DNA from 3 places in the Staphylococcus sp. mip270_02 genome. Region 3 is predicted to be linked to each of the others. Evidence: predicted binding sites of a transcription regulator. Region 3 holds the regulator's gene; each other region holds the start of a gene.

Region 1 (5,100 bases), 600 kb from region 3:
AAAGTCATGTATGCTTTAAGTGACTGTGGTTCATACATAGTTGTATGAATTGTACCAGACCAACTTTTAAATAATTTACTATATATTTCAAATTCTGGATTATTAAATAATTCAAATGCGTGCATTTTATCCAGGCCATTCGGTGTTTGTTTTAAAAGTCTATCTAAACGTTCTTTAGACTCTTTTGTATAGTTTCTATTTTCATGAGTTAGCAATTTGAAATGGTTCGTACATGTATGATCATACCTTACATCAAGTGATCTAGGAGAAACCTCGATTATGGCGTGATTTAAGTGCTTATCCATGACAATATAGCTAAATGAACTTCTATGTGGAATTTCTTTCAATAATTGAATTGCCTCTGGTACGTCTTTACAATATTGTAAAATGAGTCTGCCAATCATATAGCATACGAAGCCATCGCCTGGATGTTTTCTATGCATAAAGTTATACCCCATAGATAGTCCAGCTTCATTCATACCATCCATTCTACCAGTCACGCGAGATGTTGGACCAATTTGTGCTAGACCTCCATCATTTGGTTGGAAAAGCTGATAACGACCATCATAAGTTGCAGGGTGATAGTCATAATTTCTTACCATGTAGTCTTGTCCTAAATACACCGTACAGCCACTATTTTTTAGTGGTGTAAAACGATAGTGTGCAAAGTTTAATATCATTTGATTTGTTGGTAGATTAAGGACTTCTTGCATACCTCTGATTTCTTCCCAAATTTGAGGTGCGTAGGTTTGGAAGATATCATATGTTTCCTTTATGTGGATATCGAAACGAGGCATACGTTTTTTCCATTCTTTTTCTCTATTTTTTAATAATGGTGTTTGTTGCATCCATTGAGCAGTTTGTACACCTAAATCAAAATGTGACCCGCGGTGAGTTAATATATCTGTTTTTACTTTTTGCATAATGTAAAACTCCTATTTTAGTTGTGTAATCTTACAAATTTGTAACTATATTGTAACCCCACGTTAATTGTATTATACGATGCTTGTCGTTATTATTAAGTATAACAACGACGACTGATTATTTATTTTTAAATTAAAATGAGGTGATTGCAATGGCAAATTATTATGATACTGTTAGAGATGCAATGAGTACTTGGTGGGGCAAGTAATTGACTAAGCGGCTGGGACAAATTAATTGTCTCAGCTTTAAGTATTATATAGAGTTAGTGGGATATTAGCATGAGCGTCAGCCCAGTTAAACTATTTATCCATATTAATTCTAGTGAATTTTGTTGGGGTGGGACCGTGAAATATTTTTAAATAAATTAGATTCCTTTCCCACTCCTTTTTCTAATATGACTAATAAATGTAATCTTTCTAAGAGTTCTGTTATTATTAAAGTATTAAAGGTAGTAATTAATATACAGTATTTAATTATAACTTAAAGCATTACTACAATAATATCATATTATTACTATAATAATATTTAAATTAAAGTAGTGAAAAGTAGGTATATATTTATTGATGCTTTTAAGTATGCTATCATTAATAATGGATATGTTAATAATTTATTGAGGTGAAACAGAATGTGGAATTTTATTAAAGGTTTATTTAAATTTGTATTCGGTACAATCCTTACTGTATCATTAGCAGCAGGAATTGGTGCAGTTGTGTTCGCTTATATTTTCAAAAAAGACTTTGAAGATATTGAAAGTAAAACAAAAGAGATTGTTTCAGATATCGAATCTAATAATTAAATTATTAATAGAACACTTTAGAGTGTTCTATTTTTTTTATGAATATCGGTAGTGATTATTTGATGAGACAATTAGTTGTTCTTTCGTAATAAACATGAGCTTAGTTGAACTCTCCAAAGTTATATTAGTGAAATAAGTCTAAGTATGAGATTTTGTAGTATAAGAACTTAGGAGTTATGGATTATATGGATTAATGCGAGTGATATCAAAAAGTGATAATTTAATAACTTCTGATTTGTTTAGCGAATAGCCTTCTAAATACATATGAACCATGTCTATATTCTTAATTTTTAATGTTATGTGTTCTAGCCATCCGGATTGGTAATATTCAATTGTGATATGTTGTTCTGTATGTAGTGCTTGATGAAGTTGTAAGTTAAGTTCATTCAATTGATCGTCCGATAGCGTTGGGCGATCAATTTTATTTTGATCAATCAAATATTGCTGTATGGTTTCGAATTGTTCCGGTAAGGTAGCGAAGGGTTGCCATTTAACCATGCCACGACCTTTGGGTATATTTGGATTTAAATATTCTCTAGGGATATTTCTATAATCAGTTTCGTTCTTAAATTCTTTCGGAATCATTTTATCACCTCTATATCATTATAGAACATATGTTCGATTTAGTGAAGTGATAATTCATTATATTGTATTTGTAATAAATCTCTATTAAAATGAAACTATCATAATATGGAGGGGTTTTCATAATGACGATAGGTTATATCGGTACTTATACAAAAAAAGAAGGTAAAGGGGTCTACCGTTTCCAACTTGATGAACAAACAGGGAAAATAATTGAAGTTGAAACTGGTTATGAACTAGAAGCCTCAACTTATTTAAATCAACATAATTCATTTTTATATGCAATAAATAGAGAGGGCGACAACTGTGGTATCGCTAGTCTTAAAATAGAGGAAGATGGCAAGTTAAGCCTCATTAATAAATGTTTAGCGTCAACAGCTGGTACTGGTTGTTATGTTGCAGTATCGCCAGATGGTAAATATATTTTTGAAACTGTTTATGGTGCAGGATTAGCGCGTATATATGAAGCAAATCCATATACGGGAGAAATTGTTCGACTTATACAGGAATTAGCGCATGATTTTCCAACTGGTCCGTCAGAGCGACAAGATCATGCACATATTCATTTTATGGATATTACACCAGATAAAAAATATGTAGTGGCGATGGACTTAGGTACGGACAAATTAGTGACATATGAGTTTGGTGATGAAGGATACAGTGAATATGCTGTGTTTGATTTTGAACCAGGTGATGGACCTAGACATATTACCTTCCATGAAAATGGTGAATATGCCTATGTAGTTCATGAAATATCAAATATTGTAAGTACAGTAAAATATGAAGATGGTAAATTTACAGAAATAGAACGTCATTTGACGATACCAGAAAACTTTGAAGGCGATACAAAATTAGCAGCAGTGAGATTATCAAAAGATCAAAAATTCTTATATATTAGTAATCGAGGTCACGATAGTATTGCTATTTTCAAAGTAGCTGATGAAGGCGACATGATTTCATTAGTGGATATTGTATCAAGTGGCGGGGAGTTTCCACGTGATTTTAACATTACTGATTCAGATGATTATTTAGTATGTGCACACCAAGAAGGTGATTATGCACTTACTGTATTTAGACGTGATAAAGTAACAGGTGAACTAGAAAAAGTAGACGATAAATACACTGCGCCTGAAGGTGTTTGTGTACAGTTTTTAAAAGAAATATAAAATTGGAAGTTTGTTAAATGACTCAATTACTAACTTAATAACATAAAAATGCGCCTTTCCCAAATGTAATGGGAAGGCGCATTTTTATGTTATAGAACTTTCATAAACAGAGTTACTTATTAAAGAAGGTCTTAATATATTTAAATTTACCTTTGTATGGTGGGAACAATAAACTAGATTCAAGTCGAGTTGATTTAAAAATATATGATTTGTCATGACTAAATGTATCGAAACTGTATTTACCATGGTATTGACCAATACCAGATGCGCCAACACCACCAAATGGTAAGTTTGAATTTGCCAATTGCATTAAGGTATCGTTAATTGCGCCCCCACCAAATGATATTTCATTTAATACACGTTCTGTTGCATTTTCATCTTCGCTAAACAAATATAAACTTAGCGGTTTAGGTTTGGAACGTATAAAATCAATAGCTTCATCAAAATCATCATACGTAATGATTGGTAAAATAGGACCGAAAATTTCGTCTTCCATTATTTTAGCATTAAAAGTAATACCATCTAATAGTGTAGGAGCAATGTACCTTTCATCTTTGTTTGATTTACCACCAAAGGCAATCTCAGCATGATGAATCTTTAATAAATTATCTAAACGACTAAAGTGTTTATGATTTACAATACGTCCAAAATCAGGGCTTTCCTGAATGTCGTTACCGTAAAATTCGGTAATGGTTTTTTTTAGCGCAGCGATTAATTCATCCTTCACTTTACGATTCACAAGTATATAGTCAGGAGCAACACAAGTTTGTCCAGCATTTGTAAATTTTCCAAAACTGATACGTTCACTTGCGACTTTAATATTTGCTGTTTCATCAACAATTACTGGAGATTTACCGCCAAGTTCTAACGTTACAGGAGTTAAATTTTTACTTGCTGCTTGATACACAATTTTACCAACTTGTTCGCTACCTGTGAAAAAGATATAGTCAAATGGTAATTGGATTAATGATTGCGTAGTTTCAGCATCACCTTCACAAATACTAATATATTCAGAATCGAATACATCTTCGATTATATGTTTAATAACTTCTGAGATGTTTGGCGTGAATTCAGAAGGTTTGAGTATGGCAGTATTTCCAGCTGCTATAGCGCCAATAAGTGGCTCAATTAATAATTGGAAAGGGTAATTAAAAGGTCCAATTATTAAAACTGTGCCATAAGGCTCTTTTAGGATATAGCTTTTAGTTGGAAACATATAAATAGGCGTATTGACTTGTTTCCTTTTAGCCCAATTTTTTAGCTCTTTACGAGCATTTTTAATATTTTTTAAAGTGAAGCCGATTTCTGTAGCATAAGCTTCAACTTTATTCTTACCTAAATCTTTTTGAAAAGCCTCTAATAAGGTGTCTTCATGATTTTTGATACTTTTACCTAAAAGCTTAAGTTGTTTTCTTCTGAATTTTAAATCTTTAGTAACGTGTGTTTTAAAATATTGAGTACTATTGTGGAAAGTTTGCTCTATTGAATTCAAATATATTCCTCCTAGTATAATAGATGCGTTTCGTAGGTATAAGTGATAAAAAACTGGAACATATGAACTATGCTCCAGTATAATGAATTTTTAAATCTAGATATTTAATTAAAATCACCTTAAAACTGTACTAATTTAAA
Region 2 (5,100 bases), 1.3 Mb from region 3:
TTTGAAACTTCTTTAGCAAAACGCATCTCATGCGTAACTATAATCATAGTCATTCCTTCATTTGCTAGGTCTTTAATTACACGTAATACATCGTTTACCAGCTCTGGATCTAATGCAGAGGTAGGTTCATCAAAGAGCATAACTTTTGGATTCATCGCCAAAGCTCTCGCAATCGCAACTCGTTGCTGTTGTCCGCCAGACAATGCGTTAGTTCTTTGGTCTTTTACAGCTGTTAAGTCCACTTTCTCTAAAAGTGCTAACGCTTGTTGTTGCGCATCAGTTTTTTTCATTTTCTTAACAGTAATTAGCCCTTCCATAACATTTTCTAATGCCGTTTTATGAGGAAAGAGATTATAACTTTGAAAAACCATACCCGACTGCTTGCGTACTTTAATTTGTGATTTTTTATCTTTATTGTCATAAGTGTCACTATTGACGTAAACGGCGCCTTCTGTAGGTAATTCTAGCGCATTAATCATTCGTAACAAAGTAGTTTTACCAGAACCTGAACGTCCAATAAAGGTAACTACCTCTCCTTGATTTACCTTTAGATCAATACCTTTAATCACTTCTTTATCATTAAATGTTTTCTTTATATTTTGCAGTTCAATCATGAACGATACCCTCTTTCAAGATAAGATTCGTAAAAGTTCTGGACGATTGAAATAATAAAACATACAACCCAATACATCAGTGCAACGAGTAAATAAATTGTTAAATATTCATAAGTCGTCGATGCAACTTCTTGTGCTTTTCTAAACATTTCAGCAACAAGTATAAAACCGAGTAACGATGTGTCTTTAATTAAACTTAAAAACGTATTACCTAGTGCAGGAACTGAAACTCTTATTGCTTGTGGCAGTATAATACGTTGAATCGTTTGACGGTAATTCATACCAATTGAATACGCTGCTTCTGTCTGTCCTTTTGGAATAGACATGATGCCTCCACGAATAATTTCAGATGCATACGCCCCTACATTTAAAGACAAACCAATAATTGCTGCTATTACTGGAGCTAACGTCCATTGATTTTCTGAGTTGTTAGTTAATAATCTGCCGAGTTCAGGGATACCATAAAAGATAATGAATAATTGTACAATCATTGGTGTTCCTCTAATGATTGAAATATAAAAACGTGCAATCCCTCTAAGAATACGGCTTGTTGATATGCGCATTAATGCAGTTACTAGTGCTATAACCAATCCTAAAACAAAAGTCACTAATGTGATGGGAATTGAAAACTTCACCAATCCTTCAAGCATTGGCATAAAGGCTTGTCCAGCTGCATCTAATGCATGTTGTTGCTCTGAATTAAGGTTTAGAAACATCTTCACCAAACCATTTTTCGCTTATTTTTGCTAATTCACCATTATCTTTTAATTTTTTCATTGCTTTATTAACTTCTTTGATTGTTTCATCGTCTTCCTTCTTATTAAAAGTCAAAGCAGATTGACTCTTTTCAGCATTCCCTTCAATCACTTTTACTTTAGCGTTAGGCTTTTGTTTTTTATAATCTAGGTAAGAAATATTATCGTTAAACGTGCCCTCTACTCTGTTTGATTGTAATAAATCCATTGCTTGGTTGAATCCATCAACTTTTGTAAGTTCTGCACCTTTAGATTTTGCCAATTTACCATAGTTTGAAGTAAATGTTTGTGCTAATTTCTTACCTTTAACATCATCAAATGATTTGATATCTGTATTATCTTTATTTACTACTAATACACCTTTAGAATAAGTGTATGGTTCAGAGAATTTATACTTTTCTTTACGTTCATCGTTAATACCAACTTGGTTAGCTACAACATTAAATCTACCTGAATCTAATCCTGCAAACATTGAATCCCATTGAGTTTCTTTAAATTTAACTTTATAGTTCATTTCTTTAGCTACTGCTTTCACTACATCTATATCATAGCCAGTTAATTTATCATTCTTATCGTGGAACGAAAAAGGTGCATAAGTTCCTTCTGTTCCCACTACAAATGTTTTATTCTCACTAACTGATTTATTTTTACTTTCGCTATCTTTTTTACTTGAAGAGTCATTACCACATGCTGCCAGCGTCACTGCCAAAATTAAAGTAATTAACACCATTAAAAATTTTTTCATTTCTCGCCCTCTATTCTTATTATTCTTATCGGATTAAAATTAGTTTATTCCTATCCCACTATTTAGTCAATAGATTTTTATCGATAAGATAATATTTTTTTTAATTTCAGATAATTTAAATTTCTTACAATTTTATCACTCCTTTTCTTTCTTTAATATTTCATTATAGAAAATACATTTCATCTTTATTTTTATTTTATAATTTCACACTCATAATAGACGTTGTTCACGTTTGAAAATAATTTTCAAAAATAAAATAATGATATTATTCTATAAAAAATTAATACCGGTTAAAACCTTAATGTATCAATAATTTCAAATATGTGACAAAGACCATTTTAAATTGTCACAATTTTCGCAACTTTATTTGTAAGCGTATACAAATGTAATATTACATGATAGACTTCGCTTAAATACAAACAAAAGTTTATTTTAAAACAATTGTTTAGATTTTATAAAAAGGAGGTCTCATCTATGAATAGTAATGAAAGAGAGGTTTTGAAACGCATACAAGACAATCCATTTATTTCTCAACAAGAATTAGCACTATCAATTGGTTTATCAAGACCTGCAGTAGCTAATATTATTTCAGGATTAATCCGCAAAGAATATGTCTTAGGTAAAGCCTATGTCTTAAACGAAAATTATCCTATTGTATGTATTGGTGCTGCTAACTTAGACAGAAAGTTTTACGTCCATCATACATTGCAACTAGAAACTTCCAATCCTGTAACTTCTACACGTTCTATAGGTGGTGTAGCTAGAAATATTGCAGAAAATCTTGGTCGAATGGGTGAAACCGTAGCATTTTTATCTACTAGTGGTAATGACAGTGAGTGGGACATGATACACAAATTATCAAGTCCTTTCATGAACCTAGATCATGTGCAACAAATAGAAAATGCAAACACTGGCTCTTACACTGCACTCATAGACAATGATGGTAATATGCAATACGGCTTAGCTGATATGGAAGTTTATGACTATATCACGCCCGAGTTTTTAATTAAACGAACACATTTATTAGTTAAAGCCAAATGTATTATCGCAGATTTAAATTTAAATAAACCTGCCATTGATTTTCTGTGTGCATATTCTGAGAAGCATAACATTAAACTAGTAATCATACCTGTATCATCACCAAAAATGAAACATATGCCTGATTCATTACACGCAATAGACTGGCTTATTATAAATCGAGATGAAACAGAAGCTTATTTTAATATAAAAATCCAAAACACAAATGATATGAAAAATGCTGCACAAAAATGGATAGATAATGGTGTCTCTAAAGTAATCATCACAAACGGAGTTCAGGAACTTATCTATAAAGATAAAAAAACAGAAATCATTAAACCCGTTCTCAGTTCAAATGAGGTTGTAGATGTGACAGGAGCAGGTGATTCATTTTCTAGCGCAGTAGTCTTCAGTTGGCTAAATGGTTTAGGTATAGATGACATACTAAACGCTGGCATGATAAATGCCAGAAAAACGATAGAAACAAATTACACCGTTCGTCAAAATTTAGATAAAAAACAATTATTTAGAGATTTGGAGGAGTATAAAGATGAAACAATACATTGAATTTTCACAAGAAGTACAACAAGGCATGGATAGTAATAAACCTATAGTTGCTTTAGAATCAACTATTATTTCACACGGCATGCCTTATCCACAAAATGTTGAGATGGCTAAAAATGTTGAACAAATTATTAGGAATAACGGTGCAATACCTGCAACCATCGCCTTAATTAATGGGAAAATTAAAATAGGTTTAGAACCTGAAGAACTGACATTACTAGCTAAACATGACGATGTTGCCAAAGTATCACGTCGAGATTTAGCAGAGATTATTGCTACTAAACGTATCGGTGCAACGACGGTTGCATCTACAATGATTTGTGCCGAATTAGCAGATATTCAATTCTTTGTTACTGGAGGAATTGGTGGCGTACATAGAGGTGTTGAGCAAACTATGGATATTTCAGCCGATTTAGAAGAATTAGGACAAACCAATGTCACTGTTATCTGTGCAGGAGCTAAATCGATCTTAGATTTACCAAAAACACTTGAATACCTTGAGACAAAAGGCGTACCTGTGATTGGTTATCAAACCGAGGAACTGCCTGCCTTTTTCACTCCTGAAAGCGGTATTAAATTAAACAGTTCAGCAGACTCACCTGAGACTATTGCTCAAATTTGTAAAGCTAAAAATGATTTAGCTTTAAGTGGTGGTGTCGTCGTTGCTAATCCTGTACCCAAAGCACATGCGTTATCTAAATCATATATTGATTGTATTATCACAGATGCTGTAAAAGAAGCAGAGGAAAAAGGAATTAGTGGAAAGGATTCCACACCATTTTTACTTGGGAAAATTGTCGAAAAATCTGAAGGTAAGAGTTTAGAAACAAATATAAAACTTGTTGAAAACAATGCAGTTCTAGGAGCTAAAATAGCTGTTGCTTTCACTCAATTGTAGGTGATTTAAATGTCCATTCTATTTTCTATTACTGGTATTCTATTCGCATTAATAATCTCTTTTATTTTTAGTTACGATAGAAAAGCCATTAAATTTAGAAAGCCTTTAACTATGTTAATCATTCAAGTAATTATTGTATTATTTATGATGAATACAACTATTGGCTTAATAACATTAACAACACTAGGCTCATTTTTTGAAGCTTTATTAGATATTAGTAAATCTGGTATCGATTTTGTATTCGGTGGTTTGCAAAATAAGGGGGCTTCTACATTTTTTATTACTGTATTACTTCCTTTAGTATTTATCTCAGTATTAATAGGTATGTTGAATTATTTTAAAATTCTTCCTTTTATTATCAAATATGTTGGCATAATCATCAATAAACTAACTGGTATGGGACGTTTAGAAAGTTATTTTGCTATTTCTACATCTATGTTAGGTCAGCCAGAAGTTTACTTAACTATTAAAGAAATGATTCCGAAACTATCTAAAGCTAAATTATAT
Region 3 (5,100 bases):
CAAATTCACGAACACCAAACCAAATATTTTTACCTTCTGGTGTATCTTTATCAAAATCTGTTGCATCTTTGACATTAGATTTATTTGAACCAGCTAAGTCAGCTGAACCACCAAAGAATGAAGGTACAGTTTTACTTAAAGTTTGAATTACTTCACCAGAGTCAGCACGTGAAGCACCACTATGTCCAGCTTCAAAGTGTGGTAACTCATCTCTATAGTTTTCTGGTAATTTACCACTGATAGCCAATTTAAATTCTTTAGCTAATTCAGGGTATTTATTACTATATTCTTCAACAAGTTTATTCCATACTTCTTCTTTTTCGTTAGCGCGTTTCAACATACTTTGTTGGAAAATTTCATAAACTTCTTCTGGAACATTGAAACGTTTTTCAGGATCTAAACCATAGTTTTCAAGCGCTAATTTTCTTTCGTCTTCACCAAGAGGCGCACCGTGAACACCATGTGAAGCTTGTTTATTAGGCGCACCATAACCAATAATTGTTTTAATTTCAATAATTGTTGGTACATTTTGAGATTTAGCTTCTTCAATCGCTTTATCAATTGCGTCTAAATCATTACCTTCTTCAACTAAAATGTGTTTCCAACCATAGGCTTCAAAACGACCCTTAACATCTTCAGAAAAAGCTTTATTTAAATCTCCATCTAATGAGATATCATTTGAATCATATAAAACAATCAATTTGTCTAATTGGTTATGTCCTGCTAATGAAGCTGCTTCGTGAGAAATACCTTCCATTAAGTCACCATCTGAAGCAAGAACATATGTGTAATGGTCAACAACTTTAGCATCTTCTTTATTAAATTTACCTGCTAAATGCTTCTCAGCCATAGCCATACCAACAGACATAGCAAAACCTTGTCCAAGTGGACCAGTTGTAACTTCTACACCATCAGTGTGTTTGAACTCAGGATGTCCTGGTGTTTTAGAACCCCATTGTCTAAATTCTTTTAATTCTTCTAATTCTAAACTACCTGAAACATGTAATAAGCTATATAATAGCGCAGAACCATGTCCAGCTGATAATACAAAACGATCTCTGTCAAAGAAATCTTTTGATTGGGGATTAAAATTCAAGTGACGTGTCCATAATGTGTATGCCATAGGAGCAGCGCCCATTGGTAATCCAGGGTGTCCTGAATTTGCTTGTTCAACTGCATCGATACTTAGCGCTCTAATCGTATCTACCGCTAATTGATCTTTTTCTTTATTCATCTAAATGACTTCCTTTCTTCTAGCAAGTTTCTATATTATTATACCTTATTTGGTATCTATTTAACAAAAAATTGATTTAGTTTTTATCTTCTTTATTTTTAGAATCTAATATATTTTTCACTTTATCAGGCGTTACATCGTTTCCTTCAGGATCTATGACTCTTGTACTTTCAATTTGCTGCTTAAATTTTTCTCTAAATGAATCTAAGTAAGCTTTTCTCAATTTAGATTGTTCTTTAGCTTCTTTTTCAGTCAAGCCTTTTTCTTTTTTCTTTTTTGCTAATTCATTTATACGTTGTAAATCTACACCGTCTTTATCAGCCATAATAAACCTCCGATATTATTGATATAGAAAAATATAACAAAAAAATGAACGAAACTAAATTGTTTCGCTCACAAAAACACCATTATATTAACATTTACATTCACTAAAGTTCACGCCACTAAAAAACTATTAGTGAACAGCTGCCATCACTTGCTGTGAAGTTTGTTCGCTTTGTAGTTTAGTTTCATTATTACTCTGTTCGCCATTTACTGATTGACTTGTCATTTGATGGTCAGTCATTTCGTACGTCTGTTCTGAATTCGCACTATTGTGTGCACTTAATATAAACAAGGCGCAAAGTACCATTGTCACCGTTAACACTATAATATAAGACTTTATTTGCGATTTATAGTTCTTCATTATTTATAACCACTCCTAGAACATTTGTTTGTATAGTTACTTTATCAGAACATCTGTTCTATGTCAACAACCAAACGAACAAACGTTTGTAAAAATGCTATAATCATGCTATAATTAAGTCAAATTAAATTAGGGAGTGCCTATTATGAGAGAGTTAACTAAACGACAAAATGAAATTTTTGAATATATCAAGCAAACCGTCCAATCCAAAGGGTATCCGCCAAGTGTTAGAGAAATTGGAGAAGCTGTTGGATTAGCCTCTAGTTCAACAGTCCATGGCCATTTATCTAGATTAGAGGAAAAAGGTTATATTAGAAGAGATCCAACTAAACCTCGTGCCATTGAAATTGTGTCAGAGCAATTAGGTGAATCAATTAATATGGAAGAAACAATCCACGTTCCTGTTATAGGGAAAGTAACTGCGGGCGTACCTATTTCTGCGGTTGAAAATGTTGAAGAATACTTCCCATTACCAGAACATTTCACTTCAACACATAATAGCGATATATTCATCTTAAATGTTGTTGGTGACAGTATGGTTGAAGCTGGTATTCTTGATGGAGATAAAGTTATCGTTAGAAGTCAAACTATTGCAGAGAACGGAGATATCATCGTTGCGATGACAGAAGAGAATGAAGCGACTGTTAAGCGTTTCTATAAAGAAAAAACTCGTTATCGTTTGCAACCGGAAAATAGTACAATGGGACCAATTTATCTTGATAATGTAACTGTATTAGGAAAAGTGGTTGGATTATTTAGAGAAATGTAATTGATATTTCGACTAATGCTAACACTCTCAAAAAAAGAGGATGCGCTCATCGCGCACCCTCTCTTTTTTCATCTTTTTTCTCTAAAACATCTTTTACTTTTTCAAGTATATCTTCTGTTTTATCTTTTTTGTTTGTTGTCATAACTTTTCATCCTCACATGATAACAGATACCCTCAAACAACAAACCTTAAACATTATCCAGTATAATTTTCTGTCCAATAAGGCTGACGATTTTTATTAAAGTCAACACCTACACCAAGCGTATTAAATTCTTTCTTAAGAATATTCTTTCTGTGTCCTAATGAATTCATTAAGCCCTGGTGAGCATAAATACTACTTGTTTGACCATATGCCAAATTTTCACCTGCTGCATTAAAATTGTGTCCGTCAGCTTCCATACGATCAAATGGAGTATCGCCTGATAAATTATTATGATCAAAATAATTATGTTCAGCCATATCTTTACTGTGTTTTCTAGCCGTCTCAGAAATACCAGTAGAATATTTAAGTGGCTCTAACTCATGCTGTACTCGTTCTGAATTAACTAAATCAAAGTTTTGCAATTCAAAGCTTTGTGCTAATCCCTCAGATGGTGCGCCATATTGTTGTTGTAATCGGTTTTCCATTTTTTCACTAACTTGTAATAGTGCTGTTAAGTTATTGCTCTCATGTTTATCATAAAAAGCTGTTGTGTATATTTTGTCTTTATGAAAATTATCAAATTCATCATCTTGAACATCAAATTTCACATGCCCTTTTTGCTTATCAGTAATAGGTTTACCTAAACGGTCCCTTACCTTGTCTTTAGGTGTGCCATATTTAATTTTTGATTTTGATGATATAACGTTTTGGTTACTATATAGCGCATTTACTTTATCATCTATATAACTAACCATCACAAACCCTCTATAACCATCCGAATAATACGTGTGCCAATTTGTACCATATTCATTTGATGAGACACGTTGGGAACGCCCTAGCTTTTCTTCTACAGCGTCTTTAGTCATATTCATTTGAATATTGTTAACTGCAAATTCTTGTTTACTTGGTACTTTCAACGCATCTTCATTAGTTGTTTTTGATGAAGACCAATCAGCAACTTTATCCTTTAATTGCTGTTGTACTGTAATCATTGGTTCTGTTTCTTTGATTGGTAGGACAAGAATAACTACTAAGAAAGTAAGTACATACAAAAATAATTTTCTAATTTTTTACACCTACTAATATATTAGTCTCTATCACCATTAAAAATTGAGTTTCTTACAATTACATAATCCACTTTTCTTAATGATTTAAGGTCAGTGCCACCCGCATATGAAATTGAACTTTGCAAATCTTGTTGCATTTCAATCAATGTATTAGATAATGATCCTTTGTGTTCAACAAACATTTTCTTACCTTCTACATTTTTATGTTCACCTTTTTGGAATTCAGAGGCGCTACCGAAATATTCTTTATATAGTTTGCCATCTAATTCCACTGTTTCACCAGGTGACTCTTCATGCGCAGCAAATAATGATCCAACCATAACCATAGATGCACCAAAGCGTATAGATTTAGCAATATCACCATGCGTTCTAATACCACCATCAGCAATAATTGGTTTTCTTGCCGCTTTACTACAGTGATTTAATGCTGATAATTGCCAACCGCCTGTACCAAATCCTGTTTTAATCTTAGTTATACAAACTCTTCCTGGTCCGATACCAACTTTGGTAGCATCTGCGCCAGCGTTTTCTAATTCGCGTACGCCCTCTGGAGTACCAACATTACCTGCGATTACAAATACTTCAGGAATATGTTGTTTAATATGTTTAATCATATTGATTACAGAATCTGAATGACCATGTGCGATATCAATTGTAATATAATCTGGAATTATTTTTTCATTAGCTAATTGCTCTACAAAATCAAATTCACGTTCTTTAACACCTACAGAAATTGATGCAATCAAACCTTTTTCATGCATTCTCTTTGTAAATGGGATACGTGCCGCTTCATCAAATCTGTGCATAATATAAAAATAATCATTTTCAGCAAACCATTCAGCTAATTCTTCATTCATTACTGTTTGCATATTTGCTGGAACGACTGGTAATTTAAAACTTTTTGGACCAAATTGAACTGTCGTGTCACATTCAGAACGACTATTTACAATACATTTATTCGGTATTAGTTGGATATCTTCATAATCAAAAATCTTCATTGTTAACAAACCCCTAACATTTTTAATAAAACATTTATTTAATGGTAAGATTTTCATGATGTATTCAATAATTATATGGAGAATAATAGTTATATTTACCAAAATTCCCGAACAATAACTTTTTATTTATCTTTACCAATAGATAATATACATTGTTTTAAACTAAATGTAAATGGACTTAAGTCTTAAATTACCAACTTGCTTT

What was found. The regulator LexA, encoded in region 3, represses DNA repair genes until DNA is damaged. The targets are predictions, from matches to a motif close to CGAACATATGTTCG.
Region 1: a site for LexA is predicted at 2,328-2,341, ahead of ACW5YJ_RS06270 (YolD-like family protein). Genes of this name have one in related genera too.
Region 2: a site for LexA is predicted at 2,531-2,544, ahead of ACW5YJ_RS03050 (carbohydrate kinase). Genes of this name have one in related genera too.

What each region holds. Positions count from the first base shown of each region.
Region 1 is NZ_CM132934.1:1,363,491-1,368,590, forward strand. It holds gene ACW5YJ_RS06260 (C45 family autoproteolytic acyltransferase/hydolase) at 1-923, opposite strand, end outside; gene ACW5YJ_RS06265 (hypothetical protein) at 1,550-1,720, shown strand; gene ACW5YJ_RS06270 (YolD-like family protein) at 1,895-2,305, opposite strand; gene pglS (6-phosphogluconolactonase) at 2,425-3,468, shown strand; gene ACW5YJ_RS06280 (aldehyde dehydrogenase) at 3,581-4,960, opposite strand.
Region 2 is NZ_CM132934.1:704,430-709,529, reverse strand. It holds gene ACW5YJ_RS03065 (amino acid ABC transporter ATP-binding protein) at 1-614, opposite strand, end outside; gene ACW5YJ_RS03060 (amino acid ABC transporter permease) at 611-1,330, opposite strand; gene ACW5YJ_RS03055 (amino acid ABC transporter substrate-binding protein) at 1,314-2,114, opposite strand; gene ACW5YJ_RS03050 (carbohydrate kinase) at 2,589-3,698, shown strand; gene ACW5YJ_RS03045 (pseudouridine-5'-phosphate glycosidase) at 3,682-4,593, shown strand; gene ACW5YJ_RS03040 (NupC/NupG family nucleoside CNT transporter) at 4,603-5,100, shown strand, end outside.
Region 3 is NZ_CM132934.1:1,965,372-1,970,471, forward strand. It holds gene tkt (transketolase) at 1-1,234, opposite strand, end outside; gene ACW5YJ_RS09265 (DUF896 domain-containing protein) at 1,311-1,559, opposite strand; gene sosA (DNA damage-induced cell division inhibitor SosA) at 1,689-1,919, opposite strand; gene lexA (transcriptional repressor LexA) at 2,065-2,688, shown strand; gene ACW5YJ_RS09280 (CAP domain-containing protein) at 2,884-3,897, opposite strand; gene guaC (GMP reductase) at 3,918-4,895, opposite strand; gene rpsN (30S ribosomal protein S14) at 5,086-5,100, opposite strand, start outside.